3 regions of the Caulobacter sp. GW821-FHT11E11 genome follow, and region 2 is predicted to be linked to each of the others. Evidence: predicted binding sites of a transcription regulator. Region 2 holds the regulator's gene; each other region holds the start of a gene.
The links. Region 2 encodes LexA, which represses DNA repair genes until DNA is damaged. Its sites were predicted from a motif close to ATGTTCNCNANNTGTTCT; they were not measured.

Region 1: a site for LexA is predicted at 2,777-2,794, ahead of recA (recombinase RecA). Genes of this name have one in related genera too.
Region 3: a site for LexA is predicted at 2,217-2,234, ahead of ssb (single-stranded DNA-binding protein). Genes of this name have one in related genera too.

What each region holds. Positions count from the first base shown of each region.
Region 1 is NZ_JBXARO010000013.1:4,141-14,015, forward strand. Features, by position in the region: gene alaS (alanine--tRNA ligase) at 1-1,164, opposite strand, end outside; gene recA (recombinase RecA) at 1,603-2,673, opposite strand; gene AC1RR5_RS25475 (EAL domain-containing protein) at 2,948-4,555, shown strand; gene AC1RR5_RS25480 (DUF885 domain-containing protein) at 4,559-6,382, opposite strand; gene AC1RR5_RS25485 (nuclear transport factor 2 family protein) at 6,498-6,875, opposite strand; gene AC1RR5_RS25490 (GNAT family N-acetyltransferase) at 6,942-7,466, shown strand; gene AC1RR5_RS25495 (hypothetical protein) at 8,163-8,672, opposite strand; gene AC1RR5_RS25500 (hypothetical protein) at 8,675-9,460, opposite strand; gene AC1RR5_RS25505 (TonB-dependent receptor plug domain-containing protein) at 9,578-9,875, opposite strand, start outside.
Region 2 is NZ_JBXARO010000011.1:139,386-149,260, forward strand. Features, by position in the region: gene gltX (glutamate--tRNA ligase) at 1-312, opposite strand, end outside; gene AC1RR5_RS24230 (ComEC/Rec2 family competence protein) at 499-2,643, shown strand; gene AC1RR5_RS24235 (isocitrate lyase/PEP mutase family protein) at 2,674-3,429, shown strand; gene lexA (transcriptional repressor LexA) at 3,508-4,215, opposite strand; gene AC1RR5_RS24245 (class I SAM-dependent methyltransferase) at 4,387-5,178, opposite strand; gene lepB (signal peptidase I) at 5,229-6,020, opposite strand; gene AC1RR5_RS24255 (lysophospholipid acyltransferase family protein) at 6,088-6,654, opposite strand; gene trpC (indole-3-glycerol phosphate synthase TrpC) at 6,743-7,531, opposite strand; gene trpD (anthranilate phosphoribosyltransferase) at 7,528-8,553, opposite strand; gene AC1RR5_RS24270 (anthranilate synthase component II) at 8,564-9,160, opposite strand; gene AC1RR5_RS24275 (hypothetical protein) at 9,276-9,485, shown strand; gene trpE (anthranilate synthase component I) at 9,499-9,875, opposite strand, start outside.
Region 3 is NZ_JBXARO010000012.1:56,005-65,879, forward strand. Features, by position in the region: gene AC1RR5_RS24960 (hypothetical protein) at 1-990, shown strand, start outside; gene AC1RR5_RS24965 (hypothetical protein) at 1,048-1,734, shown strand; gene AC1RR5_RS24970 (hypothetical protein) at 1,756-2,157, shown strand; gene ssb (single-stranded DNA-binding protein) at 2,318-2,830, shown strand; gene AC1RR5_RS24980 (GNAT family N-acetyltransferase) at 3,040-3,588, opposite strand; gene ppdK (pyruvate, phosphate dikinase) at 3,906-6,593, shown strand; gene AC1RR5_RS24990 (SAM-dependent methyltransferase) at 6,670-7,332, shown strand; gene AC1RR5_RS24995 (heme-binding protein) at 7,421-7,867, shown strand; gene AC1RR5_RS25000 (DUF4861 family protein) at 7,878-8,798, shown strand; gene wrbA (NAD(P)H:quinone oxidoreductase) at 8,902-9,501, opposite strand; gene AC1RR5_RS25010 (pirin family protein) at 9,592-9,875, opposite strand, start outside.

The sequences.
Region 1 (9,875 bases), on a different contig from region 2:
GGCGGTGTCGCCGTCCAGCACGCCGCCGCTCGTGAGGTTGGCGGTGGCGTCGTCCAGCAGGCCCATGCCGCGGCCCAGGGTGACGCGGAAACGCTCTTCTTCCTGGCGCAGAGTCTCGACGATCGAGGCCTCGGCGCGGCGCAGCTCCGGATAGGCCTGGCCCATCTCGGCCACCAGGGTCGGGGCCAGGCGGTGCATCAGGGGCTCGTTGGCGCCCAGCAGATAGGCGTGGCGCATGGCGCGGCGCATGATCCGGCGCAGGACGTAGCCCCGGCCTTCGTTCGACGGCGTGACGCCATCGGCCAGCAGGAACGACGACGAGCGCAGGTGGTCGGCGATCACACGGTGCGACGGAGCCTGGTCTCCCTCGGCCTTGACGCCGGTCAGTTCGACCGACGCGGCGATCAGGGCCTTGAACAGGTCGACGTCGTAATTGTTGTGCACGCCCTGCAGGACGGCCGCGACGCGTTCCAGGCCCATGCCGGTGTCGATCGAGGGCTTGGGCAGCGAGACGCGCTCGCCGCCGGCCAGCTGCTCGAACTGCATGAACACGAGGTTCCAGATCTCGATGAAGCGGTCGCCGTCTTCATCGGGGCTGCCCGGAGGGCCGCCGGGGATGCCTTCGCCGTGGTCGAAGAAGATTTCCGAGCACGGGCCGCAGGGACCGGTGTCGCCCATGGACCAGAAGTTGTCGCTGGTCGGGATGCGGATGATGCGATCGTCGGACAGGCCGGCGATCTTCTTCCACAGGTCGGCCGCTTCGTCGTCGGTGTGGTAGACCGTGACCAGCAGCTTTTCCTTCGGCAGGGCGAAGTCGCGGGTCAGCAGGGTCCAGGCATGATGGATCGCCTGTTCCTTGAAGTAGTCGCCGAACGAGAAGTTGCCCAGCATCTCGAAGAAGGTGTGGTGGCGGGCCGTGTAGCCGACATTGTCCAGGTCGTTGTGCTTGCCGCCGGCGCGGACGCACTTCTGCGAGCTGGCCGCGCGCGGATGGGCCGGCGTCTCCGCGCCGGTGAACACGTTCTTGAACGGCACCATGCCGGCATTGACGAACAGCAGGGTCGGATCGTTCTGCGGCACCAGCGGCGCCGACGGCGTCACCGCGTGATCGGCCTTGCCGAAGTAGTCGAGGAAGGTGCTGCGGATCTCGTTCAAGCTGGGCATGAGCGTCTCAAGTCTTAAGCGTCCGGCGAGCGGCCGGGAGTCGCGCGCTGCATAGCGCGGTTTTTGGCGAAGGGGAAACCGATCCACAGATGGGAGCCCAGGTTGGGGCGGAAAAGGGCGGGTTCGGAGGCGCGTGGCGCTGCATCTGCCCCCTCCACCGCCGTTCGGCGGTCCCCCTCCCCCAGCAGGGGGAGGAGAGATCAACCCGACACCCTGGTTCTTCCCCCTCCGGCGCTTCGCGCCACCTCCCCCGCTAGGGGAGGGTCTGCCGGCCCCGCCCCAGTCCAGAACGAAAATAGGCCGCCTGGCATGGGGTCCAGGCGGCCTGCAATCGCGGCCCTCGCGGCGGTCCGGCCGCGAGCGTGTTGAAGGCGGGGACGCCCGGGGTCGGGCGAGGGCCGCGAAACCTTGAGGCCCCTCAGGACCTAGTCTTTGGGCCTATTCCTCGTCGCCCTCTTCCGGGCCGCCGACCAGGAGCTCTTCCTCGATCTTCTGCGACGACTTGCGGACGGCCGCTTCGATCGAGGCGGCGATGTCGGGATTGGTCTTCAGGAACTCGCGGACATTGTCGCGGCCCTGGCCGATGCGCTGACTGCCGTACGAGAACCACGAGCCGGCCTTGTCGATGATCCCGGCCTTGACGCCCAGGTCGATGACTTCACCCAGCTTGGAGATGCCCTCGCCGTACATGATGTCGAACTCGACCTCGCGGAACGGCGGGGCCACCTTGTTCTTGACCACCTTCACGCGGACGTTGTTGCCGATGATCTCGTCACGGACCTTCACCGAGCCGGTGCGGCGGATGTCCAAGCGCACCGAGGCGTAGAACTTCAGCGCGTTGCCGCCCGTAGTCGTTTCCGGGCTGCCGTACATCACGCCGATCTTGTGACGGATCTGGTTGATGAAGATGACGATGGTGTTGGCCTTGTTGATCGAGGCGGTCAGCTTGCGCAGCGCCTGGCTCATCAGACGGGCTTGCAGGCCCGGCAGGCTGTCGCCCATCTCGCCTTCGATTTCGGCCTTCGGCGTCAGGGCCGCCACGGAGTCGATCACGACGATGTCCACGGCGCCCGAGCGCACGAGGGTGTCGGTGATTTCCAGGGCCTGTTCGCCGTTGTCGGGCTGGGCCACCAGCAGGTTGTCGAGATTGACGCCCAGCTTGAAGGCGTAGGACGGATCCAGCGCGTGCTCGGCGTCGACGAAGGCGGCGGTGCCGCCGGCCTTCTGGACCTCGGCCACCACGTGCAGGGCCAGGGTCGTCTTACCCGAGCTTTCCGGGCCGTAGACCTCGATGATCCGCCCCTTGGGCAGACCGCCGATGCCCAGGGCGATGTCGAGACCCAGCGAGCCGGTGGAGACGGACTCCATCTCGACCTTGCCCTTCTCGCCCAGCTTCATCACCGAGCCCTTGCCGAATGCCCGGTCGATCTGGGTGAGCGCCGCTTCCAGAGCGCGCTGCTTGTCGCCTTCTTCCTTGCCCACGAGTTTCAATGCCGCCTGACTTGTCATGATGATCCGCCTCTATCCCATGATTCCGGCCGCTCGATCGGCGCTTAGCGCGCCCCGCCCCAACGACCTGTGGAACATGATTAAGGCGTACATGCTTTGTTCCGGGTTCGCAAGATGTTCTCACCCCAAGAAACGACCGTTTCTGTCGTAGGTCAGAATGCCGCACCGCCTTTGACCGGAAATGTGACCGGAAATGAGGTGGCATCCCCCGCGCCGAAACCGGTCCTTAAGTCCCGTTGTGCCAGCCTTGCCGCTTCTTGGGGGACTGCCGACATTGTCCATCGATCCTCGCCGCCTTCTGGGCCTGGCGTTCGCCAGCGCCGATCTTCTCGTCGAGCTGCAGAGCGGCCGCGTGCGCCTGGCGCTGGGCGCGGCGCAAAAGGTCATGGGCAAGAGCGAGGCCGGCCTGACGGGCCAGGCCTGGTCCGATCTGTTCCATCCCGACGACCGTCCGCTGATGGACGCCATGATCAACTGCGCCGACGACGGCGTCCGCCGGGGTCCCGTCGTGCTGCGCGTCGCCGGGGTCGAGGACCGCTGCGTGCGGGTCATCCTGCGCGCCCTGCCCGAGAACGAAGGTCGCATCTCGTGCTCGGTCACCGCCGCCCAGTCGGCCGGCCCTCCCCTCACCGCCAACAGCCTGCAGCCGCGAGAGTCGTTCGACGACATCGCCCAGGGCCTGTTCGAGGCCGCCCGCGTCACCGGCCTGGAGCTGGAACTGGCCATGGTCGAGTTCGCCGGCCTCGGGACCATGCGCGAAGGCCTGACGCCCAGCGAGGCCCAGGCCCTGGACGTCCGCGTCGCCAGCGCCGTCCGCGCCGAGTCGCACGGCGGTTCGGCCGCCACCCGTCTTTCCCCCGATCGCTTCGCCCTGCTGCGCCAGCGTGACGACCGACCGGAGAACATGGTCAAGCGCCTGACTCGCATGGTCAGCGCCGAGGCCAGCGCCCACGTGGTGCCGCTGGAGGCCGGCGGCGGCGGCTCCCGTGCGCTCCGCGCTTTGCGCTACGCCTTGGACGACTTCCTGCGCGAGGGCCTGAAGGACATGCCGCCGATGACCCTGTCGGAGGCGATGAACCGCTCGGTGAAGCGGACCCTGGCCCGCGCCGGCGCCCTGGGCGTGGCGGTCAGCCAGCGGCGCTTCACGCTCGCCTACCAGCCGGTGGTGTCGCTGGCCACGGGCCTGGCCCATCACCACGAGGCCCTGGTGCGGTTCGAGGACGGCGGCAGCCCGTTCGCCCTGATCCGCATGGCCGAGGAATTCGACCTGATCGAGGAGCTCGACCACGCCATCGTCGAGCAGGCGGTCAAGAAGCTGGCCAATGACCAGGAGCGCAAGATGCGCCTGGCGGTCAACGTCTCGGGCCGCACGATCGGCAACGACGCCTTCGTCGACCATGTCGGCCGCCTGCTGGCCAAGTACGACGAGGCCAAGGGCCGGCTGATCTTCGAGATCACCGAGACCTGCGCGATCGACAACCTGACGACCGCCAACCAGCACATCCAGAGCCTGCGCGGCATGGGCTCGCTGGTCTGCCTGGACGACTTCGGCGCCGGCTCGTCCTCGTTCGCCTATCTGCAGCAGCTGCAGCTGGATATCGTCAAGATCGACGGCCGCTACGTCCGCGAGCTGGCCGACAACGGCCGCGACGGGGCGCTGGTGCGCCGGCTGGTCGAGCTGTGCAAGGACCTCAAGATCCGCACCGTGGCCGAGATGGTCGAGACCGTCGAGGTCGAGGAGATCGTCCGCGCGGCGGGCGTCGACTTCGCCCAGGGCTGGCTGTACGGCAAGCCGGCCGACAAGCCCGCCCCCGCCCTGCGACCCAGCGCGCCGGTCAAAGCCGTTGCGCGCCGGGCCGGGGCTTCCGATAGCTGGGGCTAGGCCCTAGGCCTTGCCGCCCTTGGCGACGATGTAGTCGTCGATCACGCGTTCCAGGGTGGTCAGCGGGGTCATGCCCGAGAGCAGGCCCGCGTCGTGGAACTCGCGGATGTCGAACTTCTTGCCCAGGGCCTTCTGGGCCTTGGCGCGGGCGCGCAGCCAGACGATCTTGCCGATCATGTAGCTGCAGGCCTGCCCCGGCCACACGACGTAGCGTTCGATCTCGGTGATCGAGCCGCTTTCCTCGTCGCCCATGGTCTCGGCCATGTACTTCACGGCCTGCTCGCGGCTCCACTTCTTGTGGTGCATGCCGGTGTCGACCACCAGGCGGACGGCGCGGAACAGGGCGTCGTGCAGCATGCCGATGTGGCCGCGCGGGTCGGTCTTGTAGATGCCCATCTCGACGGCCAGTTGCTCGGAATAGAGCGCCCAGCCCTCGGTGTAGCCCGAGAAGCCGATGATCTTGCGGATCATGGGCAGGCCCTTGGCCTCGTTCGAGATCGACAGCTGCAGGTGGTGGCCCGGGACGCCCTCGTGCACCGTCAGGGTGGTCAGGGTGTACTTGGCCTGCTCCTTGGTGTCGCGCAGGTTGATCCAGTAGATGCCCGGGCGCTTACCGTCGAGCGAGGGCGAGTTGTAGTAGCCGCCCGGGGCGCCGGCCTCGATGGCCTTGGGCACGCGGCGGATCTCCAGCGGAGCCTTGGGCAGGGCGCCGAAATAGGCCGGCAGCTGCTTCTGGATCCAGGCGGCCTTCTCGTTCAGGTCCTTGATCAGCTGTTCCTTGGACGCATCCGTGTTCGGATAGAAGTCCTCGCCCAGCTTGGCCATGCGCTCGCCGACCGTGCCCGTCTTCATGCCGATGCTCTTGAAGAGCTTGTCGGCCTCGGCCGAGATCGACTTCACCAGGTCCAGGCCCAGCTGGTGGATCTCGTCCGGCTTCAGGTCCGAGGTCGTGTAGTTCTTCAGCGACGTGGCGTAGTAGGCGCCGCCGTCCTTCAGGCGCCAGCAGCCGGCGTCGTGCACGGCCTTGGGACGCGCCCATTCCATCAGCGCGATCTGGCGCTTCAGGGCCGGCAGCACCGAGCCTTCGTAGATCTTGGAGGCTTCACCGGCCCAGTCGCCGGCGATGTTCTTGTCCTTGGTCCGGCGGGCGATCGACTTGACCAGCGGCGCGTCGGCCGTAGGCGTGTCGGCGAAGGCCTTCATCTGGATCAGGGTCTTGTCGATGACGAAGTCCGGCGGGATCACGCCGTCGGCCATGTCCTGCTTGGCGATGGCGGTTTCCTGATCCATCAGGCGGGCGAAGCCCTCCATCCGCGACAGGTAGGCGTCGGCGTCGGCCTTGGTCTCGATGCTGTGCTGGGTGTCCAGGAAGTCGGGCATCTGCTGGTAGCTGCCGGTCAGTTGGCTGAGCACGTAGGGTGCGCCCGAACCACCGCCGCCGTAGCTGAACTGCTTGTTGCCCTCGTCCTGGACCTGGAGGACGAACTCGACGGTGTCGTAGTTGGCCGCATCCATGCCCTTCAGGGCGCGACGGTCGATGGCCCGCAGGTCGGCCAGTTGCTTGGCGGTCTGCACCTTGCCGGCCTCGATGGCGGCGGCCGAGCGGTCGCTGAGCAGGTCCTTGGTCCAGGCCAGGTCGCCGCTGTCGAGACCGAGGCTGGTGGCCGTCTCGGGCGACTGGCGCAGCTGCTTGGCCATGATGTCGTCGAACAGGGCGTTCAGCTTGGCGACTTCACCCTCGCGGGCCAGGGCCAGGGTCGGCAGACCGCCGGTGGCGGCGAACCCCGCGGCGGCGGTGGCGAACATCATATGGCGACGATTGAGCAAGGCTTTCCCTCCCAGGACCCTAATTCGAGGGCGAAGGCGTAGGCCCTTGCCCGAGTTTGGCGAAATTAATTCCGAGTCATCCGGCGAAATCCAGCGATGATTGCGGTCACACCGATCAGGCCAGCGTCACGAACAGCTCGTTCTCGATCACCCACTGGCCCGTGACCTTCTTCCAGGTGGCCAGATAGGTCCCCGACTGCTCGGCCGCGTCCTTCGACAGGCCGACCCAGCGACCGCGCTCGGCGGCGCGATTGCCGTCCGCGTCCAGGTCGATCTGCTCGGTCGTGCGGACATAGGCGATGAAGTCCCGGTCGGCGAACTGGCTGGCGAAGGCCGCCAGCACGTCCTCGGCGCCCAGCAGCAGCGAGCCGTCGCCGGCGATCAGGGTCATGCGCGGATCGAAGAACGGCCGCAGGCGCGCGGCGTCCTTGGCGGCGATCAGCTTGTTGGTCAGCTTGCGGCGGGCGGCGATGGCGTCAGCGGGCGAGGTCATGGGCTCTTTCCAGGTCGTGGAGCCGGTGTAGCTTGCACGGCGTCTTCGCCGCAAACGCCGAGTCTCATGCCCGTCCCGACCCTGACCACCACCCGCCTCACGCTCAGCGCGCCTCAGCTGTCTGACTTCGAGGACAGCAAGGCCATGTGGGCCGACCCGGTGGTGGTCCGCCATGTCGGCGGCCGCGCCTTCACCGAAGAGGAAAGCTGGACCCGCCTGATGCGCGCCCGCGGCCTGTGGGAACTGCTGGGCTTCGGCTACTGGGCGGTGCGCGAGACCTCGACCGGACGTTATGTCGGCGAGGTCGGTTTCGCCGACCTGCGCCGCGAACTGGCCCCCAGCCTGTACGACCTGCCGGAGATGGGCTGGGTGCTGGCGGCCTGGGCCCACGGCCATGGCTTCGGAACCGAGGCGGTCCGCGCGGGCCTGGCCTGGATCGACGAGGCCCTGGCCCCGCCGGTCGTGCCCTGCATCATCGACGCCGACAACGGCGCGTCGCTGGCCCTGGCGACGAAGGTGGGTTTCATCCTGAAGACGCATGCGACCTACAAGGGCTCTCCGATCGTGGTGATGGAGCGGCGGCGCGACTGACGCCCCCTCCGTCTCGTCGCCTATCGGCGCCGATCCACCTCCCCCGCTTCGCAAGGGAGGAGGAAGCGGCTCTTCTCCTGCCCCGCTTGCGGGGGAGGTGGCGCGCTGCGGATACGCAGCGTGACGGAGGGGGCGCAAAGCCGCCACCTCACGCGGCCAGCCGCTGAAGGTGTGTGGGGAGGCGACGGAGCGGCCGGGCGAACCCGGAGACCGTAAGGTTTGTTGTGTTTCGGCTCGCTGTCCGCTCCGCCAGGCTGTTCTTGCCCGTGAGGATGGGAGGCGTGAGCGTCTTTCAGCTCGGGTCCCCACTAGCCCCCGGACGGGCGCGGACCAAGTCGATCGGCTACATCCGTCTCGACCCCGACGATCCACGATAGGCGGTTTATACGATCACCGCCCTGTCGCTCCGCTGTCGGCTTTGGCCCCGGACGACCCGTCACTCGCGTGCGATCCTAAAGAGTAATCCACGCAACCTGACGAAACCGCTCGGGAACCGCCAGCGGCCCCGCTCAACCTACCCCCGCCGCCGTCTTGGGCCGGATCCAAACGCCCTCCCCCGCGACGGGGATGGCTATGATTGTGCGGCGGTTCTGAACGCGGATCATTCAGGACTGCGTAAAATCGACAAGCGGTTGATTTCGTTGTGTTCGATCTCGCGAACTCCGAGGATAGAGCGCGCTCAATCCCCGTCAGCCCCTACTCCTCCCGCAACTCCAGCGCCGTGAACGGGGCCTGGCCGCGTTCGATGCGGATCAGGTCCAGCACGCTGACGATCTGGCGTGAGCGCCAGTGGCTCATCAGGTACATCAGCGGCCCCAGGGTCGCGGTCCCGACGCCGATGATGACCATGTTCAGATTGCCCCGGATGAAGCTCATCACGCTGTCGCCGGCCAGTTCGGCCAGCAGCGCCATGATCGACAGCGGGATGGTCAGGTAGCCGATGATCACCGCCCGCAGCATCTGGTCCTGGCGGCGGGCGTTCAGGCTGGCCAGGGCGGACAGGGCGTCGAACAGGGCGTCGTCGACGCCTTCCAGCAGTTCGAACGCCTTGATCGTCGAGGGATTCCGGCGAAAGCCGCTGACGAAATCGACACCCCAATAGCCCCAGGCGCCGGGCGTGTTGAAGGTGGACGGCAGCAGCGACCACATGGGGAACAGGCTCTTCAGCCGCTTCCACAGCGCCCACAGTTCGGCGTTGCCGGGCATGCTCAGGCGTAACCCAGCAGCGCCCGCAGCCCCGGAACCTGGAAGTCGACGACCCGCTTGTGGACGTCGGACAGCACCTTGGGCACCTCGACCGTGACCTGCAGGTTCTCGCGGGCGGTGCGGCTCTCGCGCGGGTCGGCGCCGACCTCGACGCGTTCGCGCCAGTCGGCGGGCAGGTCGATGCCGCAATCGGCCAACAGCTGGCGGAAGAAGGCCTCGGCCCGCTTGGAGCCCAGGTCCTTGAGGTTGGTGACGATGTCCTCGTAGCGGACGATCACCGCGCTGGAGCCCATCCAGGCCACGGCGTTCATGCTGAAGATGTCGCGCAGATCCGGCACGCGGCCGTGGGCGCCCAGGATCATCATCATGATGACGTCCTCGATCGCGGCCCCGCCGTCCTTGATGTGGTTCAGGTTCCCCAGGAATTCGTCCGACAGGTAGAAGCGGGCCCGCGCCAGCACCCAGTCATAGGGGTCGCGGACCAGCACGATGTGGCGCACGTCGCGCAGGGCCACGGCGGACTCGTCCGAGAACAGCATGTGCCCCCAGCTGATCATCGCGGCCTTGGGATCGAAGGCGTCGCGGCTGCGCGCCAGCAGGGCGTGCTGGATGTACTCGCGCGGCCAATGCTGCTCGGGGGCGACGAACATCCGCAGGATGTTGCGGATCAGGTGGGTGCCGGCCTTGGGCACGCTGTTGAGGAAGACCGGCTGGGTCAGGCGGGCGCGTTCGAAGCGCTGGCCCAGCTCGTCCAGATTGTCGGGCTTGCCGCGGATGATGGCGTTCACGAAAGCGCTTTCCGTAGACTCAAAAAGAAAAGGCGGCGGATCGCTCCGCCGCCCTCGAGACTAGACCTTGGCGGCGGACCGCGAAACGCCTCTCGACGTTCGCGGCCCGCACCAGGGTTAGAACTTCGCTTGGAAGCTCACGAACAGACGACGACCGATGTAGTCGTACTGCGAGGCGAGCACCGAGCGGCCGACCATGTTGTAGTTGCCGGCGTTCTGGCTGACTTGCGGCGGAGCCTCATCAAACAGGTTGGCCACGCCGCCCAGCAGGGTGAAGTCCTCGAACTTCTTCTGCAGCGAGAGGCTGTGGTACGCCGTGAACTCGGTGTGGATCTTGTAGAACGTGGTCTTGGCCGTGTTGACGTCGGCATAGTCTTCGGCGTCAGACGCCTTGCCGACCATGTCGATGCCCCAC
Region 2 (9,875 bases):
GCCGGCGGCCAGCATCTCCTGCACGGCCTCGACGTGGCGCGGGGCGCGGGTGTGCTGGAAGACGACCTCGTCATCCGATTCCAGGCCCAGCCAGTTCAGGCCCTCGAAGATCGCGGCGACGGCCGCTTCGGTCGAACGCTCACGATCGGTGTCCTCGACGCGAACAAGGAACTTTCCTCCCGTGTGGCGTGCATATAACCAGTTGAACAGCGCCGTGCGGGCGCCGCCGATATGCAGGAAACCGGTGGGCGAGGGGGCGAAGCGCGTGACGACGCCAGTCGCGAAAGGGCCGGGGGAGGTGGGGTTCGACATGGACTTCAGGGCTGCAAGGCTGGACGCCAAGACGGCGCCGGAAACCGCGGGCCGCGATGCGGCTTGGGCGGCGCGTCTTAGCATGCCGCTTTGCACCGGGCCTAGCGCTTTTCCGCAGCGCGGCGAACTTGGCTTAACCGTCAAAAATACAGTGGTTTCCGGGTGTTAGGCGCGGAACTTGCCGATATCGCGCCGGCGACAGCCGCAACGCGGGTCTCCTGGCGCGGCCTCGCGGCGCTGACGGTCGCCGAAGTGCGAGTCAATGCGGTCCGGGCCTTCCTGTGGACGCCGGTGGCGTTCGGTCTGGGCGCGGCGGCCTATCTGGAGGCGGGGCGCGAGCCGTCGCTGTGGCTGCTGGGCGGCGTGATGCTGGTGCTGGCAGCGGTCTGGCAGGTCTTGCGCCGACGCAATGCGGCGCCGCTGCTGGTGGCTCTGGCCAGTCTGGCGGCTTGCGGCGCGGCGGGCGGCTTCGCGGCCAAGCTCCGCAGCGACCGTGTGGCCGCGCCGGTTATGGCCGGCGAGCGGGTCGTGCGACGCGTGGAGGGCTTTGTCGTCGACGTCGTCAGCCCCGGCGCGGGCGGGCCGCGTCTGCTGATCGCGCCGGTCGCGGTGTCGGGGCTGGCGCCGGAACACACGCCGCGTCGGATCCGGGTGACGATCGGCGAGAACGAGACGCCCGCGCCGGGCCAGGCTGTGCGGCTGAGGGCCATGCTGGGGCCGCCGCCGCCGCCGGCCGCGCCGGGATCCTACGACTTCGCGCGCGACGCCTGGTTCGACTCGATCGGCGGCGTCGGTTTCATCATCGGCGACTGGGACGTCGCGCGGCTGGATCCGCCACCATGGCGGCTGCGGTTGTCGATGGCGGTCAACGCCTTCCGCTGGAGTTTGGCTCAGCGGATCCTGGCGCGGATGGGACCCACCAGCGGTGGCCTGGGCGCGGCCATGGTCACCGGCCATGAAGCCTGGATCACTCAGGACCACACGGACGCCATGCGCGCTTCGGGCCTGGCGCACATCATCTCGATCTCCGGCCTGCATATGGCCATCGTCGGCGGCTTCATGTTCGGGGTAGTGCGGTTGGGCGTCGCCGCCTGGCCGTGGCTGGCCCTGCGGGCGCCAGGCAAGAAGATCGCCGCCATCGCCGGCCTCGTCGCCGTGCTGGGCTATCTGGTGATCTCGGGAGCCCCGCCGCCAGCCGAGCGGGCGGCGATCACGGCCAGCGTGGCGTTCCTGGCGATCCTGTTCGACCGGCGGGCCATCACGCTTCATGGGCTGGCAGTAGCGGCCTTGCTGATCCTGGCCCTGAAGCCCGAGACGGCCGGCGAGCCGGGCTTCCAGATGTCGTTCGCCGCCACCGCCGCCTTGGTGGCCCTGGCCGAGGCCTGGCCGCGTCCGGTGAAGGAGATCTCGACGCCCTGGTGGATCCGCTGGCCGCAGGCGGGGATCGTCTGGCTGGCGGCGTCGGTCGCGGCCAGCCTGGTGGCGGGCCTGGCCACCGCGCCGTTCGCCATGCAGCACTTCAATCGTGTCGCCGTCTGGGGCCTGCCGGCCAATCTGGCGGTCGCGCCGCTGTCGTCGTTCGTGATCATGCCGTTCCTGGCCATCGGCACCTTGCTTGAGCCGTTCGGCTTGGGCGCGCCGTTCCTGGCCGTGGCCGGATGGGGCATCGACGCCATGGTCGGGATCGCCAACGGCTTCGCCGACGCCCATGGCGCGCAGAGGATCGTAGCCAGCGCCCCGCCGCAGGTGCTGGTCGTGGCCTTCCTGGGCCTGATGATCCTGTGCCTGTGGAAGGGCCATCTGCGCTGGATCGGCGCGCCCCTGGCCCTGGCGGTCGCCTTGTGGCCCAGGCCCGCCGCGCCGGACGCCTGGATCGCCGCCGACGGCGCCACGGCCGCCGTCCGCTCGGGCGACGCGGCGGTCTTGTTGCGGACCGACGCCAAGCGCTTCGGGGCCGAGCTGTGGGCGCGGCGGCGCGGGCTCGAGCCGGCGACCTGGAGCCTCTACGCCTGCGACAAGCGGGTCTGCGCGCCGGCCCTGGGCGCGCCGGTGCGGCTGTCCCTGGCCTGGAGCCGCAAGACGCCCGACGCCGAGACTTTGTCGGGCATGTGCGTGGCCAGTGAGGTCGTGGTGATCCGGGGTCCGGCGCCGGAGCGCATCCCGCCGCTGTGCGCCGATGCGGTGTTGCTGGCGGCTGAGGATTTCGCGCGCGGTGGAGCGGCCGAGCTCTATCGTCGGCCCGACGGCTGGCGCATCGTCTGGGCTCAGCCATTGCGCGGCGACCGGCCTTGGAGCCGCCTGCTGACACCTGATGTCACGAGCGGCGGCTAAGCCTCGCGCCGACCTTCTGGAGGATTCGTGATGTCCAACCCGTTCGCCGCCCGCCGCGCCGCCTTCCGCGCCCTGCATGCCGAGGGCTGCTTCGCCCTGCCGAACCCGTGGGACGCCGGCAGCGCCAAGCGGCTGCAGAAGTTGGGCTTCAAGGCCTTGGCCTCGACCAGCGCCGGGGCGGCCTGGGCCCTGGGCAAGGACGACGGTCAGATCACCCGCGACGAGGTTATCGATCACCTGCGCCAGCTGTGCGCCGCCACCGACCTGCCGGTGAACGCCGACTTCGAGGCCGGATTCTCCGATACCGCCGAGGGCGTCGGCGAGAGCGTCACCCTGGCCATCGAGGCCGGCGTCGCAGGCCTGTCGATCGAGGACTGGTCGGGCTCGGCGCTCTACGACCTGCCGGTCGCCTTGGAACGCCTGAAGGCCGCCCGGGCCGCCATCGACGCCTCGGGCCAGGACGTGATCCTGGTCGGCCGCACCGAGGGCTATCTGCGTGGCAACCGGAATCTGGAGCCGACCATCGAGCGCCTGAAGGTCTATGCCGAGGCTGGCGCCGACTGCCTCTACGCACCTGCGGTCACCGATCCCGAGGAAATCCGCGCTATCGTTCAGGCCGTGGCCCCCAAGCCGGTCAACGTCCTGTTCTGGGGCTCGGACATGTCGGTCGAGAGCCTGGGCGCGCTGGGCGTGCGCCGGGTCAGCACGGGCGCTTCGCTGGCGGCGGCGGCCTGGGCCGGCTTCGACAAGGCGGCCAAGCGGCTGGCGGAGGAAGGGCGGCTGTAACCCCGATACGAAAAGGCCCCGAACCTCAGCCAAGGTCGGGGCCTATTCAAATCCCCGCTTTCGCGGGGATGAGCCGAGCTAGTGATACCGGCGGATCAGGCCCACCAGCTTGCCTTGCACCTCGACCTGGTCGGGGCCGAAGATGCGGGTCTCGTACTTCGGGTTGGCCGCTTCCAGGGCGATCGAGCCGCCCTTCTTGCGCAGGCGCTTGAGGGTGGCTTCCTCGCCGACCAGGGCGACGACGATTTCGCCCGAGGTGGCGGTGTCGCCCTTCTTGATGATCACGTAGTCGCCGTCGAGGATGCCGGCCTCGATCATCGAGTCGCCCTGCACCTCGAGGACATAGTGCTCGCCGCTACCCAACATGGCTTCGGGCACCGGCAGGCGCTCGCGTTCGTGCTGGATGGCGTCGATCGGGGTGCCGGCGGCGATCTTGCCCAGGATCGGCAGGTCGCGGCTGTCATTGGCGGGCGCCGACGAGGCGGCCGGGGCGGGCGGGGGCGAGCCGCCGCCTTCGAAGACCTGCGGGCGGAACGCGCCGCGGCCCTTGGGCGGGGCGGCCGTCGTCGCCTGCTGCGGCAGCTTCACCACTTCCAGCGCCCGAGCCCGGTGGGCCAGGCGACGGATGAAGCCGCGCTCTTCCAGGGCCGTGATCAGCCGATGGATGCCCGACTTGGAGGCCAGGTCGAGGGCCTCCTTCATCTCGTCGAAGGACGGGGAGACGCCGGTCTCCTTGATCCGCTCGTGGATGAACATCAGCAGTTCGTGCTGCTTGCGGGTGAGCATGTGAACCTCGGCTGGAGCGCGGAACAAACCGCAAACCTTTCGAATGTTCTCTAGGCGTTCCGCGTTAAAGTCAAGTCGAGCGTCGTTCGCCGGAGAAAGGCGAGGAAAATCAATAGCTAGCTTGGCCGATAGGGTAAATGTCGACCAGAATCAAAAGCTTAACGAAAGCTTTCAGGTGCGTTTGCGGGCCACGATGATGTCCTGGTCCTGCATCGGCTCGCGCCGCCAGACACCGAGCGCCACGTTGAGTGTGTCGAGGCCCAGGGCATCGTACTGAGCCAGGATCGAGGCCAGGTCGTAGGCGATCGTGTCCTCGGGCATCTCGGGATTGGCCGTCCAGCAGCCGTCCAGGGCGTGGACGAAATCGAAGGCGATCTGGCCATTGCCGGTGTTGGCGCGGGCCTCGTCGTCGATCAGGTACCAGGAGATGACGCTGGTTCCGCCGGGCTTCAAAACGCGGACGATTTCTCGCGCAAATTGCGCCTGGTCGGCGGCCAGCAGGTGGGTGAACACCGAGCCCAGCCAGACGAAGTCGAAGCTGGCGTCGGGATAGGGGAACACGAAGCGGCTGGCGGGTTGCGAGCCTTCCGGATTGTACCGGTCGCTGTGCATGTCGGCGTGGAGGAAGGCAAAACGCTCGTCGCCGACGGCGATGTTGGCTTTGCACCAGTCGATCGCCTGGGCCATCACGTCGAAGCCGGCGTAGCGACCTGTCTCGTCCAGATAGTCCACCAAGGGCGCGGCGGCGCGGCCGATGCCGCAGCCGACGTCCAGGATAGCGTGGTGCGGCTGCAGGCCAGCATCGATGAACAGCTGCCGAAACTGCTGGCCCACGCGGACGTAGTCGGCGTCGGCGGCCCCGACCAGATGCCAGAGCTCCTGCGGGGCGGCCACGGCGTCCACCGCCGGGGCGGGAGGGGCGGCCGACAAGGCGCGACGCAGCTTGGACAGGAAGGCCCGCATCCGATTCCCCTCAATTCGAAGTGGCGCGGACCCTAGCGGGGGTTGTGAGGTCAGCCAACCTTGGGGGCGGGCAGGGCCTTGAACGTGCGGTCCAGGCGCAGGCCGTGGCCGGTCCACGAGAACAGGATCCGCTCGGCGCGGCCGACCAGGTTCTCGGCCGGGATGAAGCCCATGCCCAGTTCCGGCGGCAGGTCGGCGTCGCGGGCCACGTCCCAGGCGCAGGAAGCATAGCCCTTGGGCGTCGAGCCGGGGTTGAAGCGGCTGTCCAGCGAGTTGTCGCGATTGTCGCCCATCACGAAATAGCAGCCGGCGGGCACGGTATAGACGCCGGTATTGGCCGCCTGGGTCTCGACCCCGAAGCTGTTGGTGGCGTAGGTCCGGCCGTTCGGCAGGGTTTCGCGCAGGTGGCGGACCGGGATCGGATAGGCATTGGGCGAGCCCTCGGCGTCGATGCCGGTCAGGGTCTGGGTCACGGCCGCGCCGTTGATGCGCACCACGCCGCCCTCCATCTGGATCCGGTCGCCGGGCAGGCCGATGACGCGCTTGATGACGTCGGTGCGGCCGTCGCTGGGCTTCTTGAACACCACGATGTCGCCGCGTTCGGGCGCCTGGCCCAGCAGGCGGCCGTGACCCACGGGCGGACTGAGCGGGATCGAGTGGCGGCTGATCCCGTACGGATATTTCGAGACCAGGATGTAGTCGCCGACCATCAGGGTGGGCTGCATCGATTCCGACGGGATCGTGAACGGCTGGCAAAAGACCGTGCGCGGGATCAGGAACACCACGACCACGATGGCGAAGGTCTTTGCGGTCTCGATCAGGCCTTCAGTCCACTTGCGCATCGCCATCCCCTTGCTTGCTCAAGCCAAGGTTAGGGCGGCGAGCTTGGCCAAATCGTGGCGGCGGGCTCTAGAGGACGGTCTTGCGTTCCGGATGCTTGGGCGTGACCGGCGCATAGAACGCCGCCAGCGCCGCCAGGTCCTTCTCGTAGTCGCCGCTGGGCATCATGGCGGGGCCCAGGCCCACGACCTTGCGCTTGTAGTCCATGAAGCCGGGCACCATCGGCACGCCGGCCTTCAGGGCGATGTTGTAGAAGCCGGTCTTCCAGCCGCCCGCCTTGCCGCGCGTGCCCTCGGGCGCGATCGTCAGCATGAACTCGTCGCGGCGGGCGAACTCGTCGGCCATCGCCTGGACCGTGTCGCGCGACTGGGAGCGGTCGATCGGCACGCCGCCCAGGTCCTTCATTAACTTCTCGAACGGCCAGCGGAACAGCGAGGCCTTGCCCATGAAGCTGAGCTTCAGGTTCAGCGCATCGGCCGCGCCCAGGAAGTAGACGAAGTCCCAATTGCTGGTGTGCGGCGCGGCGATGATCACGAACTTGCGGGTCGTCGTCGGGGCCGAGCCCTCGATCGTCCAGCCCTCGCGCTTGAAAAAGGCGACGAGGGACCAATTCACCACGCGGGCGAGCCAATGCATTCGCGTTTCCTCGCGCGGGGCAGTGTTCTTGTTGAGAGGACTGTGGGCGGGCGAGGGGGAAAACGCCAGACGGCGCGTACCCGATCTGTCAGCCGAGCAAGGCCTTGGTCGCCGCCGTGACGTCGGCCTGGCGCATCAGGCTCTCGCCGACCAGCATGGCCTTGGCGCCGGTGGCCTCCATCCGCACGACGTCGTCGTGGGTGAAGATGCCGCTTTCGGTGACCAGCAGGGCATCCTTGGGGGCCAGGGCCTGGAGACGCTCGGTGACGGCCAGGTCGACCACGAAGCTCTTCAGGTCGCGATTGTTGATGCCGACCAGATCCGAGCCTAGGGCGCCGGCGCGTTCCATCTCGGCCTCGTCATGGACTTCCACGAGGGCGTCCATGCCCAGGCGCTTGGCCTCGCTCATCAGCTCGGCGGCCAGGACGTCGTCGATCATCGCCAAGATGACCAGGATGGCGTCGGCGCCCAGGGCCCGGCTCTCTGCCACCTGCCAGGGATCCACGAGGAAGTCCTTGCGGATGCAGGGCAGGCTGACGGCCGCGCGGGCGTCGATCAGATAAGCGTCGGCGCCCTGGAAGCTGGGGCCGTCGGTCAGCACCGACAGGCACGATGCGCCGCCGGCTTCGTAGTTCCGAGCCAGGGCCGGCGGGTCGAAGTCGGCGCGGATCAGGCCCTTGGACGGCGAAGCCTTCTTGATCTCGGCGATCAGCGACAGCTTGCCAGGCGCGTGGCCGGCGATCAGGGCCTGCTTGAAGCCGCGCGGCGACGAGGCGTTGCGGGCGGCGTTCTCGAGCGCGCCCAGGGTGCGGCGACGCTTGCGGTCGACGACCTCCTCAAGCTTGTAGGCGGCGATCTTGGCGAGGATGTCGGTCACGCGGTCACTTCCGTATTCGTAGCGGCCACCAGCCCGGCCAGGGCGGCCTTGGCGCGGCCTTCGTCGATGACGTCGGCGGCCAGTTCGATACCCTCGACCAGGGTCTCGACCCTGTCGGCGACCAGGAAGGCGGCGGCGGCGTTCAGTAGCACGATGTCGCGATAGGCGCCCTTTTCGCCGTCGAACAGACGGGTGAGGGCGGCGGCGTTGAAGTCGGGATCACCGCCGGTGATGTCCGACAGCGAGGCGCGTGGCAGGCCCACGGCCTCGGGCGTGATCTTGAACAGGTGGATGCGGCCGTCGCGCCATTCGGCGACCTCGGTCTCGCCCGTGGTGGTCAGCTCGTCCATGCCCGAGCCGTGCACCGACCAGGCACGCTCGGCGCCCAGCGCGCCCAGGGCCTTGGCGATCGGCTCGACGAAGCGCGGGGCCGAGACGCCCACGACCTGCCGCTTGGCGCCGGCCGGATTGGTCAGCGGGCCTAGCAGGTTGAAGATGGTGCGGAAACCCAGCTGCTGGCGGATCGGCGAGACGTGCTTCATCGCCCCGTGATGGGACTGGGCGAACAGGAAACAGATGCCGGCCTCGTCCAGGGCCTGGCGCTGCTGCTCGCGCGTGGCGTCGATATTGACGCCCAGGGCGGTCAGGACGTCGGCGGTGCCGGACTTCGACGTGATGGCGCGGTTGCCGTGCTTGGCGACCTTCAGCCCCCCGCCGGCGGCCACGAAACCCACGGCGGTGGAGATGTTCAGCGTGTGCAGGCCATCGCCGCCGGTGCCGCAGACGTCGATGACGTCGTACGGGTGTTCCAACTGCACGGCGGCGCGGCGCATGGCGCGGGCGCAGGCGGCGATCTCACCTACCGTCTCGCCGCGCAGGCGCATGGCGGTGACGGCGGCGGCCACCTGGGCCGGCGTCGGCTCGCCGCGCAGGCAGGCGGCGAAGAAGATCTCGGCGTCGGCGTCGTCCAGGGTCTGGCCGTCGGCCAGCTTGGCCAGCAGCGGCTTGAAAGCGTCGGACATGCTGTGCGCCCTAGACCCAGACCGCCGCGTCGCGCTTGACGCCGGCCAGGTCGATGAAGTTGGCCAGCATCTGATGGCCGCCCTCGGTGGCGATCGATTCCGGATGGAACTGGACGCCGTACACGGGGCGCGTCTTGTGCTGCACGCCCATGATCTCGCCGTCATCGGTCCAGGCGGTGACCTCCAGCTCGGCGGGCAGGTCTTCGCTGCGGACGGCCAGGCTGTGATAGCGCGTGGCGGTGAACGGGTTGGGCAGGCCCTTGAAGATGCCCTTGTCCTCGTGACGGACCTTGCTGACCTTGCCGTGCATGACGGCCTTGGCGCGGATCACCTCGCCGCCATAGGCCTGACCGATGGCCTGGTGGCCCAGGCACACGCCCAGGATCGGCAGGTCGGCCGGCGCGCTGGTCAGCAGGGGCAGGCAGATGCCGGCTTGGTCAGGCGCCTTGGGGCCCGGCGACAGCAGGACGGCGGCGGGCTGCAGGCCAAGGGCCTCCTGCACCGTCAGAGCGTCGTTGCGGTAGACGACCGTCTCGGCCCCCAGCTCGTTCAGATAATGGACGAGGTTGTAGGTGAAGCTGTCGTAGTTATCGATGACGAGGATCATGACGCCGCCTTTCGAAGTGCGGTTCTAGCCTGCGCGAAGCCTTTGTGTAGCGGCATTTTCGCGCGCGGCCTTCAGTTACGGTTACAGCGAACGCGGTCTGTCGCATCATATGGGGATGGACCCGCGTGATTCCGCCCTGGACCCGATCGCCGTCGCCTATGTCCGCGCTCTGCTGCGGAAGAAGACGCGCGCTCAGAAGATGGCGCCGGTGCTGGCCGCCGCGGCCTTCGCCGCGGTCTGTGCGCTGAGCTTCGCCACGGTCATGGTGCTGGCGCCGCCTGCGGTCACTCAGCACCTGCCGGACGATCGGCTGGGCGGTCCCTAAACAGCCCTAAGGCTCAGCTGAATCGCCAGGCTTCCTCGGCCGCGCGCTTGAGGGCGCGGGACTTGTGCAGGGTCTCGTCATATTCGGCGTCCGGATCGCTGTCTGCGACGATGCCGCCGCCGGCCTGCACGTACATCATGCCGTCCTTGACCAGCGCCGTGCGCAGCACGATGCAGGTGTCGACCGAGCCGTCGGCGCCGAAATAGCCGACCGCGCCGGCATAGCCGATGCCGCGCTTCTCGACTTCCAGCTCGTCGATGATTTCCATGGCCCGCACTTTGGGCGCGCCCGAGAGCGTGCCGGCGGGCAGGGCGGCCATCAGCACGTCAACCGGATCGACGCCGTCGGGCGCGGTGCCCTCGACGTTCGAGACGATATGCATGACGTGGC
Region 3 (9,875 bases), on a different contig from region 2:
GGCGCGATGTCGATCGGCGGCTCGAATTCGGCCTCGGGCGGCATGGACGCCTTTGTCGGCCGCGTGTCGCTGGACCTGTCCGACACCGGTTCCGACGCCATGACCTACTACGGCGGGGCGGGCGACGACACGGTCACCGGCTTCGACGTCAAGAACGGCACGGCCTGGGTGGTCGGGTCGGCTGGCGCCAACCTGGATGGCCAGACGACGGTCGGCGCCAAGGATGGCTATGTCGCCCAGCTGAACGTCGGCACCGGCGCCGTCGAGTGGAGCCAGCGCCTGACCGGCAAGGACGGCTACGCCACCCCGACCTCGGTCGCGGTTTCGCAGTCGGGCGCCTCCAGCCTGGACCTGTTCGGCCTGCCTGCCGGCAAGATGGACTTCACCCAGTCCGACCGCATCGTCTCGGCGACAGCGGCGCGGGCGGGCGACACCTTTCAGATCCGCACCCGCGAGCGCGGGGCCCTGACTACCATCAAGATCGACGCCAACGACACGCTCGAGACCCTGGCCGACAAGGTCAAGAAGGCCTCGGGCTACCGCGCCAAGGTCGAGGTCGTGTCCAGCGGCAACAGCCGCGTGCTGAAGATCAGTCCCGCCTCCAATACCTCGACCATCGAGATCGTGGCCGGCAAGGGCGGCACCGATGTGCTGAGCTCGATCGGCCTGGCCGGCGGCGTGGTGCGCGCCACCAAGACCGACGACGGCAAGACCGTCTCGGCCGACGGCAGTGGCCCGATGTACGGCCTGCAGCTGCCGCCCGAGCTGGATCTGACCAGCGACGCGGGTCGCAAGAACGCCAACACGGTCCTTCAGCGGGCCATGTCCGCGATCCGCAGCGCCTATCGCGAGGTGTCCGATGCGGCGATGGGTATCAAGAGCGACGACGGCAAGAGCTCGGGTAAGACCAACGGCACCGTGCCGGCTTATCTGACCGCCCAGATCTCGAACTATCAGGCGGCCCTGAACCGCCTCACCGGTGGCGGCTAACCCTTTTCCGAGGTCGTCGAGCTTGAAAGCGTCATCGACGCGTCGTAGCCAGTGGCCATGGACTTTCTGAAAGATCGACGGATCATCATCGGCGGCGGCGCGACGCTCGCGCTGCTGGCTGGTCTGGGCATCGCCGTGGCCCTGATGTCGGGCCATGACAAGAAGCCCGCCGAAGAGCCGCCGGCCTCGCGCGGTGGCCTGGTCGTCGAGACCGGACGGGACGACGACAGCAAGCTGGACCCGGCGCGCCCGCTGCGCTGCTTCGTCGGCGGCACATTTGTCGGCGAGATCACCCTGGCCGAATGCGCCAAGAAGAACGGCGTGGCCACCGGCGCCCTGGATGTCGGTGTCGACGAGACCGGCGCCCTGGCCGCGGCCGACCAGGCTGGCACCGTCCTGACCCCGCTGCCGCCGGCTCCGACGGTCAGCGCGCCGCCGGCCGCGACGACGTCGAGCCCGTCCGCGCCGTCGGCCCCGACCAGCGCCTCGACCAATACGCCCCTGGGCGCCTGCTGGCGCTATGCCGGCAACGAGTGGCGGCGCCTGCCGGGCGACATCACCCTGAATGCCTGCGCTCAGCAGCTGTTCGGCGGCCGCTGCGAGCGCTCAGGTGGCGCCACCTATGGCCGCTGGGGCGAGGAAACCCTTCGCCTGGTGCCGGGGCGCGTCGAGATCTCGTCGGACAACCGGAGCTTCCACACCGCGTTCGACCAGGGCCCGAACTGCTCTATCCCGAACGGCTGATAGGTTTTATAAGTGTAATCCATGAAGCACGCCGTCCTCGCCACCGCCGCCGTCCTGGTCGTCTCCGCCCTCGGGCTCTCGGCCTGCGAGAAGCAGACCAAGGCGCCATTCGAGCAGGGCGTCTGCTTCCAGGTGGCGACCAACAAGGACGGCACGCTGCGCTACAACCCGGTGGAGCGTAACGTTCCCCAGATGGAGCTGTGCGCCGCCACGCTGGAAGGCGCTCGCATGCGCTTCGTCCGCATGGGTCAGTCCAACAGCAAGAGCATGGTCGGCGCCTACCAGGGCTCGTTCATCTTTCTCGAGAAGGAAGGCATCTACGTCGGCCAGACCTATGAAGGCCCGCGCTTCATGTCGCTGGTCCGCACGGGCGATGGTCGCCTGGCCGTGCCGGGCGCCATCCGCCGCGAACCCGCCCAGTAGCGCTTTGGCGAAAGAGGGCGGGGCGGTTCGTCAGTCCACAGCCCTCTTGCTCGTCCACAAGAACGTTCCGGGAACAAAACTTGCATCCCGCTTAAGCGCTCGTTAACGTCCGCCTTCAGATTCCGGCGCGAGGGTCGCCGGGCGAGAACAAGGGCGAGCGATGGCTGGCAGCGTCAACAAGGTCATTCTGGTGGGCAACCTCGGGGCCGATCCTGAGATCCGCAGCCTCGGTTCGGGCGACCGCGTCGCTAACCTCCGCATCGCCACCTCGGAGACCTGGCGCGATCGCACCAGCGGCGAGCGCAAGGAAAAGACCGAGTGGCACCGCGTCGTGATCTTCAACGACAACTTGGTGAAGGTCGCCGAGCAGTACCTGCGCAAGGGCTCGACGGTCTACATCGAGGGCGCGATCCAGACCCGCAAGTGGACCGACAACACCGGCGCCGAGAAGTACTCGACCGAGATCGTGCTGCAGAAGTTCCGTGGCGAACTGACCATGCTGGGCGGTCGCGGCGATAGCGCCGGCGCCTCGTCGGGCGGCGGTGACGAGTACGGCGGCGGCTATTCGGGCGGCGGTGGCGGCAACTTCGGTGGCGGCGGCGGTCAGCGCAGCCAGCCCAGCGGCCCGCGCGAGAGCTTCTCGGCCGACCTGGACGACGAAATCCCGTTCTAGAAAACGGCCATTTCTCCGAGTGTGCGGATCGTCACAGTCCGATCCGCGCCTCGGGCTTAGACGAGACCGGTCTGCTTCTTGTGGGAGTCGGACCGGTGGGGACAGTGGAAAGCTCGTACGGCGGCCTAGAGCCAATGACGGAACGCTTTCCACGGGGGCGAACGGCGAGCGCACCGGGGACGGTCGCTCGCCGTTTTCTTGTTTGGGCCCTAGCCGAGCAGGACGGCCGGATCGGCCCAGCGATACCGCACCGTGTCGACCTCACGTCCGCCCGGCACGACCTCGGCATAACGCGCGACCTCGACGCCGCCCTTGCGGACATAGAAGTCCAGCGCCGCTTCGTTGGGCGCGTAGACCTCCAGATGCAGCGCCGCGCCGCCGTGGTCCTCGATCAGCCAGCGCGCGGTCTCGGCCAGCAGGGCGCTGCCCAGGCCGCCACCCTTGCGCTCGGGCGCGACGTGCAGGTTGTCGAGCAGGCAGCCGACCTCGAGATTCAGTCGAAACGAAGCGTAGGCCAGACCGACCGACGTCTCGCCGTCCATCGCCGCCAGGATCAGGTCGTTGGCCGGGTCAAAGGTCTCGAACCGCGCCCGCCATGTCGCCCGCGAGACGTCGAACAGCTCATGCTCCAGGAAGGCGTCGCCATAGAGGCCGCGATAGGCGATCTGGCGGCTGCGGGTGTGCAGATCGGCGATCGCTTCCGCGTCGTTTCGAGACGTCTTCAGAGCGTGGCCGAGTCGGACGATGTGCGGATCCATGCACATAGGGAAGCGTTTCGCGGTGCGAAAACAACCCGCCTCAATCGTCCGGTTTCAGCTCAAGTCGCGGGTTTGCGGCGTGGATGTTCGAAAACTGGCCAAGCCTGCCAGTCGGACAACGTTGTCATTGGAATTATTTGCCGAATTCTCTTGTTATCGCTTGGAACGCAAAGCGCCAGTGGACGCGTTCTTGAGCGAAATGCTACTGAGACGCCCGGATATTGCACTGCGGGATCACGACAGAGCAGTGCTGTTCCAGGGCGAGACGACCTCCAAAGAGAGGCGCGGCCTTCTTCACTATCGCAGGGTGAGAACAAATGCCGGTTGAGACGTTGACCAAGGCCCGTTGGGTGTACGCATTCGGTGGGGGCGGCGCGGATGGCGACGCTTCGATGAAGAACCTGCTCGGGGGCAAGGGGGCCAATCTCGCGGAGATGTCCGCTCTGGGGCTGCCGGTGCCGCCGGGCTTCACGATCACCACCGAAGCCTGCGTCCACTACTATTCGAACGGCAAGCAGTACCCGGCCGAGCTGGCCGACCAGGTCAAGATCGGCCTGGCCAAGATCGAAGAGATCACCGGCAAGAACTTCGGCGACGTCGCCAATCCGCTGCTGGTCTCGGTGCGCTCGGGCGCCCGGGCCTCGATGCCGGGCATGATGGACACGGTGCTGAACCTGGGCCTCAACGACGAGACCGTCGAGGGCCTGGCCAAGCTGTCGGGCGACCGGCGCTTTGCCTATGACAGCTACCGCCGCTTCATCCAGATGTACTCGAACGTCGTGCTCAATCTGGAGCACCACATGTTCGAAGAGATCTTGGACGACCACAAGGATCGCCTGGACGTCCAGGTCGACACCGGCCTGACGGCCGACGACTGGGCCGAGGTCATCAAGGACTACAAGGCCGCCGTTCGCGACCACCTGGGCAAGCCGTTCCCGCAGGACGCCCAGGAACAGCTGTGGGGCGCCGTCGGCGCCGTGTTCGCCAGCTGGATGAACGACCGGGCCAAGTTCTATCGCCGCATGCACGACATCCCCGAGAGCTGGGGCACGGCCGTTAACATCCAGTCGATGGTGTTCGGCAATATGGGCGACACCTCGGCGACCGGCGTGGCCTTCACCCGCAATCCGTCGAACGGCGACAATCGTCTGTACGGCGAGTTCCTGATCAACGCCCAGGGCGAGGACGTGGTGGCGGGCATCCGCACGCCGCAGTCCCTGACCAAGGCCGCCCGCGAAGAGATGGGCGACGTCGCCCCCTCGATGGAAGAGGCGATGCCGGAGGTGTTCGGCCAGTTCAAGTCGGTGGTGGAGACGCTGGAGCGTCACTACCGCGACATGCAGGACATCGAGTTCACCGTCGAGCGCGGCGTGCTCTACATGCTGCAGACCCGCAACGGCAAGCGCACCGCCAAGGCCGCGCTGAAGACCGCCGTCGACATGGCGGCCGAGGGCGTGATCAGCAAGGAAGAAGCCGTCGGCCGCGTCGAGCCGGCCTCGCTGGACCAGCTACTGCACCCGACCATCGATCCGACCGCCCATCGCGACGTGATCACCACGGGCCTGCCGGCCTCGCCGGGCGCGGCGACCGGCAAGATCGTCTTCGACAGCGACGCGGCCGAAAAGGCCAACGCCGCCGGCGAAAGCGTCATCTTGGTGCGTGAGGAGACCTCGCCCGAGGACATCCACGGCATGCACGCCGCCCGCGGCATCATCACCGCCCGCGGCGGCATGACCAGCCACGCCGCCGTCGTGGCGCGCGGCATGGGCCGTCCTTGCGTCTCGGGCGCCGGCGATGTGTCGATCTTCGCCAAGGAAGGTCTGTTCCGGGTCCGTGGGCGCGAGTTCAAGGCCGGCGAGATCATCACCATCGACGGCTCGACCGGCGAGATTCTGGCCGGCTCGCCCAAGATGATCGAGCCCGAGCTGACCGGCGACTTCGCCACCCTGATGGGCTGGGCCGACGAGGTCCGCCGTCTGAAGGTGCGCGCCAACGCCGAGACGCCGCTGGACGCCAAGACCGCCCGCCAGTTCGGCGCCGAAGGCATCGGCCTGTGCCGCACCGAGCACATGTTCTTCGACGACACCCGGATCGCCGCCGTGCGCGAGATGATCCTGGCCGACGACGAGAAGGGCCGTCGCACCGCTCTGGCCAAGATCGCGCCTTTCCAGAAGGCCGACTTCGTCGAGCTGTTCACGATCATGGAAGGCCTGCCGGTCACGATCCGCCTGCTGGATCCGCCGCTGCACGAGTTCCTGCCGCACACCGAGGAAGACGTCGAAGCCGTGGCCCAGGCCACCGGCCTGGACGCCGCCAAGCTGCTGCGTCGCGCCAAGGAACTGCACGAGACCAACCCGATGCTGGGCCACCGCGGCTGCCGCCTGGGCGTCTCATATCCCGAGATCTATGAGATGCAGGTCCGCGCCATCCTTGAGGCCGCCTGCGAGATCGCCAAGTCGGGCAAGGCCGCTCCCGTCCCAGAGATCATGCACCCGCTGGTCGCCAAGGGCGAGGAGATGAAGTACCTGCGCGACCTGACCGACCGCGTGGCCAAGGCGGTGCTGGAAGAGCAGGGCGTCGACCTGAAGTACACCGTCGGCACGATGATCGAGCTGCCCCGCGCGGCTCTGCGCGCCGCCGACCTAGCCGCCAATGCCGAGTTCTTCAGCTTCGGCACCAACGACCTGACCCAGACGACGTTCGGCATTAGCCGCGACGACGCCGGCAAGTTCCTGGGCGCCTATATCGACAAGGGCATCTTCGAAAAGGACCCCTTCGTCAGCCTCGACCAGGAAGGCGTCGGCGACCTGATCCGCATCGCCGCAGAGCGCGGCCGCGCGGCCCGTCCGGACGTCAAGCTGGGCATCTGCGGCGAACATGGCGGCGACCCCGCCTCGATCAGCTTCTGCGAGAAGGTCGGTCTCGACTATGTGTCATGCTCGCCCTATCGGGTGCCGATCGCCAGGCTGGCGGCGGCGCAAGCCGCTCTCGCCGCCAAGGGCTAACCCAAGACAAGGGGCCTCGGACTGGACAGTCCGGGGCCCTTTCCCTATCCGGGGTCAGGTATCTCGGGGGAACTTCATGGCCTATCTGCGCTGGCGCCGGTTCACGGAGCTGATGTCCCTGGACCGTCCGTGGCTGGGCGAGCTGTTCATGCGCAAGCGCGGCAAGCCGATCGTCGCCGCGCCGGTCGAGAAGTGGGACGCCGAGTACCAGGACGGCATCTACGACCGCCTGGCCCGTTCCGAGCAGCGCCACCATCACCGCCTGCTGGCCGCCATGATCGCCGACCGCTGGCCCAATCCGCGCGTGCTGGAGATCGGGGCGGGCGAGGGCGTGTTCTACGAAGCCCTGCGCGCCCATCGGCCGGCGCGTTATGTCGGCGTCGACTTCTCCAAGCCCGCCGTCGATCGTGGCGAGACCCGCCTGGCGCCCGAGATCGCCATTGGCGAGGTCAAGATGCTGCTGGGCGACGGCCGCAGCTTCCAGACCGACGAGACCTTCGACATCGTGGTGTTCTCCGAATGCATCGAGCACCTGGGCGAGGTCGAGGACCTGGTGGCCCACTATGCCCCGAACCTGAAGCCCGGCGGCGCGGTCGGCCTGACCATGTGGCTGGCGCTCAAGCCGCTGCGCCTGTGGCACCGCCTGAAGGTGATGGGCGAGGTGCTGGACGAGGCGGTGATCAACACCCCCTGGGGCGGCGGATGGCTGGTCGCCGTGGTCCGCGCCAAGGCCGACTGACCGGTTGGATTATCCAATTTCAGATTTTGGCTAGACCAATTTTCGGCGCGCGCTATATCCGGAGGAGAGACTTCTGGGAGGGAGCACGATGCTGGCGATCCTGGCTTTTGCCGCAGGCATTGCGTCCGAGCCGCTGACGCTTCCGACCGCAATAGATCTGGCCAAGGCCGCGATCGACGCCTGCGCCGCCAAGGGCGCGCACGTCTCGGCCGCCGTGGTGGACGCCAAGGGCAATCCGCTGGTCGTCCTGCGCGACGAGCAAAGCCCCAAGCCGCCGATCGCTGCCCCGCGCAAGGCCAACGCCGCCGTGGTCTTCGACCAGCCCGGCAGCGTCATGGAGCCGCGCGAGAAGGCCGATCCCGAATTCGCCGCCAAGATCGCCGCCGATCCTGACCACCTGAACGCCCACGCCGGCTCGCTGCCGCTGCATGTCGGGACGGCTGTCGTCGGTGGCCTGGCGATCGCCGACACCACGCACGAGGCCGCCGATGCTTGCGCCCGCGCAGCCCTGGCCAAGTTCCCCCAATTCCACTGAGGCGTCCGACATGAAGAAGACACTGGCCCTCGCCACCGTCCTGGCCCTGTCGCTGGGCGCGGCCCAAGCCCAAGCCCAAGACCACGGTCCAGCCACGCCGCTAGCCAAGCCCGACGCCGAGGGCCAGAAGCCCCGCGCGGCCGTCACCCTGGCCCCGTACCGCTTCAACGACATCCTGTGGGAGAACGATCGAACCGCCCACCGGATCTACAGCCGCGACCTGGAGAAGGCCGAGCCTCCGTCGACCTCGGGCATCGACGCCTGGGGCAAGAGCGAGCGCTGGCCCTATATGGACCGTCAGCTGCGCACCGGCGACCAGCACGCCAACCACGGCGAGGGTCTGGACTTCTATGACGTCGGCACCGGTCGCGGCGCGGGCGGCCTGGGCGTGTGGGCCGACAACAAGCTTTGGACCTCGCGCAACTGGGCCAACTGGAAGGTGATCAAGAACGGGCCGGACGTGGCCGCGTTCAGCGTCGACTACGCGCCGTGGCCGGTGGACGTTGATCGCAAGGTCTGGGAGACGCGAACCTTCACCCTGCCGCTGGGCACCAACTTCACGCGGATGGTCTCGACCATCAGCTCCGACAAGCCGGGCCCGCTGGTGGTCGGCATCGGCATCACCAAGCGCAAACGCGCCAGCGGCACGGGCGTGTTCAAGAAGGATCTGGCCCCGGGCCGCGTGACCTTCTGGGAGCCGGCCGATCCGGAGAAGGGCTCTATGGCCATCGCCCTGATGGTGGATCCCGCCTCGGTCGTCGAGGTGCGCCAGGACTTCGACAACTACCTCGTCCTGATCAAGGTCGAGGCCGGCAAGCCCATCGTCTACTACATCGGCGCGGCCTGGGATAAGGGCCTGGACTTCCATACGGCGGCCGAGTGGGACGCCTATGTCGCGGCCCAGAAGCCGGACTTCGACCCCAAGCACTAGGCAAAACGAAAACCGCTCCGAGGCCTGGAGGGAGGGCCTCGGAGCGGTTCGTAGGCCGTCCGCCTTGGGGGAGGGCGCGGACGGCGGCTGCGGCTGTGGGGGATCAGCCGTGCAGTTTCAGAGCGGTCTCGGCGATCTTGCGGCCTTGGTAGCGGGCGCCGACCAGCTCGTTCTCGCTGGGCTGACGCGAGCCGTCGCCGCCGGCGATTGTGGTGGCGCCGTAGGGGCTGCCGCCGGTGACTTCATCCAAGGTCATCTGACCGGCGTGGCCATAGTCCATGCCGACGATCACCATGCCGAAGTGCAGCAGGTTGGTGATGATCGAGAACAGGGTGGTCTCCTGGCCGCCGTGCTGGGTGGCGGTCGAGGTGAAAGCCCCGCCGACCTTGCCGTGCAGCGCGCCACGGGCCCACAGGCCGCCGGCTTGATCCAGGAACGCGGCCAGCTGCGAGCTCATGCGACCAAAGCGGGTGCCGGTGCCGACGATGATGGCGTCGTAGTCGGCCAGCTCGGCGACGGTGGCGACGGTCGCCTCTTGGTCGAGCTTGAAGTGAGCGCCCTTGGCGATCGCTTCTGGAACAGTCTCCGGCACGCGCTTGATGTCGACCGTCGCGCCGGCTTCGCGGGCGCCTTCGGCCACGGCCTTGGCCATGGTCTCGATGTGGCCGTACGACGAGTAGTAGAGGACGAGAACCTTGGCCATGGCGGCCTCCTTGAGAGAAATGTCGGTGAGGAAAGTCGGACGCGAGGCTAGGGTTTCCTCGCGTCCCTTTCTTGAAGGAACCGGTGACGCTTAGGCGGCGTCGACCAGCACCAGTTCGGCGTCTTCCAGGGCGGTGATGGTGATCACCTCTTCGTTCTTGATGCCGGCGCCGTCACGGGCGTTCAGCTTGACGCCGTTGACTTCAACCACGCCGACGGCCGGGACCAGGTAACCGCTGCGCCCCTTGCCCAGGGCATAGGTGGTGCTCTCGCCGGCCTTCAGCGTCGCGCCCAGAACGCGGGCGTCGGTGCGGATCGGCAGGGCGTCGGTGTCATCGGCGAAGCCCGAAGCCAGGGTCACGAACTTGCCCGAAC